Regions from separate parts of the Priestia sp. VA7 genome, predicted to be linked through region 1. Evidence: a T-box and tRNA genes for the amino acid it is inferred to sense, from the RefSeq annotation. Region 1 holds a T-box; the other holds one or more tRNA genes.
The links. The T-box of region 1 lies ahead of serS (serine--tRNA ligase). A T-box ahead of a tRNA ligase gene usually reads a tRNA of that ligase, here a tRNA-Ser.
Positions count from the first base shown of each region.

Region 1 (2,464 bases):
CAGCGTTAATGATGCAGCTTGGAGCAGACGGCGTGTTCGTTGGATCAGGAATCTTTAAATCAGACAACCCTGAAAAGTTTGCACGTGCAATCGTGGAAGCAACAACACATTATCAAGACTATGAACTGATTGCAAACTTATCAAAAGGGTTAGGAAGTGCAATGAAAGGGATTGAAATTTCATCATTATTACCAGAAAACCGCATGCAAGAGCGTGGATGGTAATTTAAAGGGAGTTTTGACAAAATGGTAAAAGTAGGCGTGTTAGGATTACAAGGTGCCTTTCGCGAGCATGCACAAGCATTAGAAGCAGCAGGCGCTGAAGCCATTATCATAAAAAAAGTTGAACAGCTAAACGAAATAGATGGTTTAATCCTACCGGGCGGGGAAAGCACAGCGATGCGTCGTCTGATTGACAAATATGACTTTATGGAACCTCTTCGCCAGTTTGCACAAGCAGGTAAACCGGTATTTGGTACGTGTGCGGGTTTAATTTTACTCGCAGGACAAGTCGTTGACCGTGAAGAGCCCCATTTAGGTGTTATGGATATTACGGTAGCTCGAAACTCGTTTGGGCGTCAACGGGATAGCTTTGAAGCTGCCTTAAATATTAAAGATATCGGTGAAGGTTTTATAGGCGTATTTATCCGTGCTCCGCATATTGTAGAAGTAGGAGAAAACGTTGAAGTCTTAGCTATGCATAACGACCGAATCGTTGCGGCAAGACAAGGTCAATTCTTGGGATGTTCGTTTCATCCAGAATTGACAGATGATGCCCGCATGGCGCAGTATTTTGTAGCAATGGTTGAAGAAGCTTCAAAAAAACCTGTATAAATGAATTGCATCTTGTAAAGACTTGTAGTACATTATGATTAATAAAAATGATATTGGTATAAAGCGTTGATAGGAAATAGTAATAAGATTTTTGATTTCAAGAGAGTCGATGGCTGGTGTGAATCGATAATCAATTCTTATGAATCCGTCCTGGAGCAAGCTGTCGAAAAAGTAGTAGGCAGTTTCGGTTCATCCGTTATCTGGTTTAAGAGGAAGGCTTATTTTAGCTTTCAATTAGGGTGGCAACGCGGGTAAACTCTCGTCCCTTTCATGGGGATGAGAGTTTTTATTTTGCCCTTTTATACTAAAGGAGGTACTAAGTATGTTAGATTTAAAATTTTTACGTGCTAATTTTAATGAAGTAAAAGAAAAGCTCAAGTTTCGTGGTGAGGACTTAACGGACTTAGGTCGCTTTGAAGATTTAGATGCAAAACGCCGTGAGCTAATTGCTCAAACAGAAGAGTTAAAAAGCAAGCGAAATGAAGTATCACAGCAAATTGCACAATTGAAGCGTGAAAAACAAGATGCTGATCATTTAATCGTTGAAATGCGTGAAGTAGGAGATCGCGTAAAGCAATTGGATGAAGAGCTTCGCAGCGTTGAAGAAGAATTAGAACTATTGCTGCTTTCAATTCCTAACGTTCCACATGAAAGTACGCCTGTAGGTGAAACTGAAGATGATAACGTAGAAGTTCGCAAATGGGGAGAAATTAAACAATTTGATTTTGAACCAAAACCGCATTGGGATTTAGGAACAGATTTAAATATTTTAGATTTTGAAAGAGCTTCGAAAGTAACGGGAAGCCGCTTTGTCTTTTATAAAGGGTTAGGTGCAAGATTAGAACGCGCTCTTATTAACTTTATGATGGATTTACATATGGATGAGCATGGTTATGAAGAAATCCTTCCTCCATATATGGTGAATCGCACAAGCATGACAGGAACAGGGCAGCTTCCTAAATTTGAAGAAGATGCATTCAAGATTAAAGAAGAAGATTATTTCTTAATTCCTACAGCTGAAGTACCAGTTACAAATTTACATCGTGATGAAATTTTAAGCGGAGATCAGCTTCCAATTGCTTATACAGCGTATAGTGCTTGCTTCCGCTCTGAAGCAGGCTCTGCAGGAAGAGATACACGTGGTCTTATTCGTCAGCATCAGTTTAATAAAGTAGAACTCGTTCGCTTTGTTAAGCCAGAAGATTCTTATGATGAATTAGAAAAATTAACGGGCCATGCTGAAAAGGTTCTTCAACTATTAGGTTTACCTTACCGAGTTCTAAGCATGTGTACAGCTGACTTAGGTTTCACAGCAGCCAAAAAGTATGATATTGAAGTTTGGATTCCAAGTTATGAAACGTATCGTGAAATTTCTTCTTGTTCAAACTTTGAAAGCTTCCAAGCTCGCCGTGCTAATATTCGCTTCCGCCGTGATACAAAAGCAAAACCAGAACATGTTCATACACTAAATGGTTCTGGCTTAGCAATTGGCCGTACGGTAGCTGCAATTTTAGAAAACTACCAGCAGGAAGATGGATCAATTCAAATTCCAGAAGTGCTGCGTCCATATATGGGAAATAAAGAATTTATCTCTAAATAAAAGTAGAAGATGTTCATTAAGAATTAATTCT
Region 1 is NZ_JBVQPN010000022.1:5,059-7,522, forward strand. Features, by position in the region: gene pdxS (pyridoxal 5'-phosphate synthase lyase subunit PdxS) at 1-224, shown strand, start outside; gene pdxT (pyridoxal 5'-phosphate synthase glutaminase subunit PdxT) at 246-833, shown strand; T-box leader at 891-1,103, shown strand; gene serS (serine--tRNA ligase) at 1,156-2,433, shown strand.

Region 2 (2,464 bases), on a different contig from region 1:
CCTAAAAATCCGTTAAAAAAGTCTCTTGTATCCGGTTCTGTAATTTCAAAAGTTAGCACATTAAAAGCTAGCCAATAAAAGCCGTATCCTATACCCAGCAGCCCACCAAGCAATACTAAATACTCGGCTGCGTTAGCTCCACTGACTAATACAGCGATATAAAAAACAGCTAAAAAAGATACACCTAACCTTAAAACCACAACCCGGTCAATTCGTTTGGCCCATTTACCTGCTAAAATAAACGTAAGCGGCTGAAGCACCACTACCGCTAAATTATAAATAGCGAGATCCGAAAATTCGCCTGATTGTTTCCACAGATAAATGTTAACAAACGAATTGGAAATTGAAATAGCCAAGGCATAAAGACCGCCTATAATTAAAAGCAAAAGTAAATCTTTACTAACTTCTACATCTCCAACTACTTTTTTTAATAAAGGCATATCAAAAAACTCCTTTTCTCTTCTACACCTAGTGTGTGAAAAAGAAAAGGAGATATGTAAAAGAATTGGAAAACAAAAAAGCCAGTAAAGGTAATAATTACTTTACTGGCTCTTAAATACGTCTTTAGCTTATTTTGCAGCGTCGTAACGCTTAGCAACTTCGTCCCATTTTACAACATTAAAGAATGCTGAAATGTAATCTGGACGGCGGTTTTGGTAATTTAAGTAGTAAGCGTGCTCCCAAACGTCTAGACCAAGAATTGGCGTTTTACCTTCCATTAATGGGCTATCTTGGTTTGGTGTGCTTGTTACTTCTAATTCGCCGTTGTTTACAACTAACCAAGCCCAGCCAGAACCGAAGCGAGTTTTAGCTGCATTTGCAAATTCTTCTTTAAATTGATCAAAGCTGCCGAATTTGCTAGCGATAGCGTCTGCTAATTCACCAGTTGGAGCACCGCCGCCGTTAGGGCAAAGGATTGTCCAAAATAATGAGTGGTTCGCATGACCGCCACCGTTATTGCGTACTGCTGTACGGATATCTTCAGGAACAGCATCTAAGTTTGAAATTAACTCTTCAATACTTTTGCTTTCTAAATCCGCTTTGCCTTCAACAGCAGCGTTTAGATTTGTAACATATGTGTTGTGATGTTTTGTGTGATGAATATTCATTGTTTCTTTGTCGATATGTGGTTCCAGTGCATCGTATGCATAAGGTAGTTCTGGTAATTTGTAAGCCATGAATAATTCCTCCTTCAAAATATGTAAGCATTTTGGCGCGAAAGCACCATATACGTTTAGATTAGCAAATTTACCCTACTGTTTCAAATAAAAAGTTCCTAATCCATGATTTATATTTACCTAATTCCCATTCGCTATTCTTTTAAACATAAAAAAAGCTTCTTTTTCTCAAAAGAAGCTTTGAATAGACAATAGTATGGCGGAGGAAGAGGGATTCGAACCCCCGCGGGCTTTAACACCCCTGTCGGTTTTCAAGACCGATCCCTTCAGCCGGACTTGGGTATTCCTCCAACCTTATAAATGGTGGACCCTGCAGGACTCGAACCTGCGACCGGACGGTTATGAGCCGTCTGCTCTAACCAGCTGAGCTAAGGGTCCACATGGCTCCACAGGTAGGACTCGAACCTACGACCGATCGGTTAACAGCCGATAGCTCTACCACTGAGCTACTGTGGAACAATATGAATTATGTAAGTCACAAACGTAAATTGGAAAATAGCGGCGGAGGGGATCGAACCCCCGACCTCACGGGTATGAACCGTACGCTCTAGCCAGCTGAGCTACACCGCCATGGCTCCACAGGTAGGACTCGAACCTACGACCGATCGGTTAACAGCCGATAGCTCTACCACTGAGCTACTGTGGAACAATATAACATTTACTAGCGACATTAAAAATTTAACATGTTTCTAGTCTAAAGTCAATATATTATTTTAAAACAGCGTATAAAAAATAGGCAATCATCAGCAGTTGAATAAATCCTTTTGAAATAGCGCCACTAAAAAAGCCAATAACCGAACCTACTCCAATTTTTACTGCGTTGCTAATTGTGGTCCGATGAACAATCAGTTCTCCTACAATCGCTCCGATAAACGGCCCTAAAATAATTCCAAATCCCGGAATGACAAACGGACCTACAAGCAGCCCAACTGTACTTCCCCAAACACCTGCTTTAGTGCCTCCGAATTTTTTCACACCAATAATATTAGCTATATAGTCTGCTAAAAAAAGTGCGACAACTAACAATCCTTGTATCACCCAAAATAACCAGCTATAGGAGCTAAAATCATAAAATAAACCGTATATAACAAATCCTAGAGCTACAAATAGCACGCTCGGGATGATGGGATAAACCAACCCAACAAACGATACAACAAAGCTAACGATAATTAATGCCCAACATAAAATAGCCATGCCCGCACCTATCCTTTTTATTATTACTATTTATCATACAATAACCACTCCTATAAAGAAAGACCTTGCACGACGAGTACTTCCTTTATTTT
Region 2 is NZ_JBVQPN010000001.1:378,425-380,888, reverse strand. Features, by position in the region: gene AC0C45_RS02030 (MFS transporter) at 1-440, opposite strand, end outside; gene sodA (superoxide dismutase SodA) at 570-1,178, opposite strand; tRNA gene AC0C45_RS02020 (tRNA-Ser) at 1,376-1,468, opposite strand; tRNA gene AC0C45_RS02015 (tRNA-Ile) at 1,480-1,556, opposite strand; tRNA gene AC0C45_RS02010 (tRNA-Asn) at 1,560-1,634, opposite strand; tRNA gene AC0C45_RS02005 (tRNA-Met) at 1,675-1,748, opposite strand; tRNA gene AC0C45_RS02000 (tRNA-Asn) at 1,750-1,824, opposite strand; gene AC0C45_RS01995 (DUF456 domain-containing protein) at 1,887-2,372, opposite strand.
Region 2: it has a tRNA-Ser gene. The T-box ahead of serS (serine--tRNA ligase) is inferred to sense a tRNA for this amino acid. The anticodon was not compared.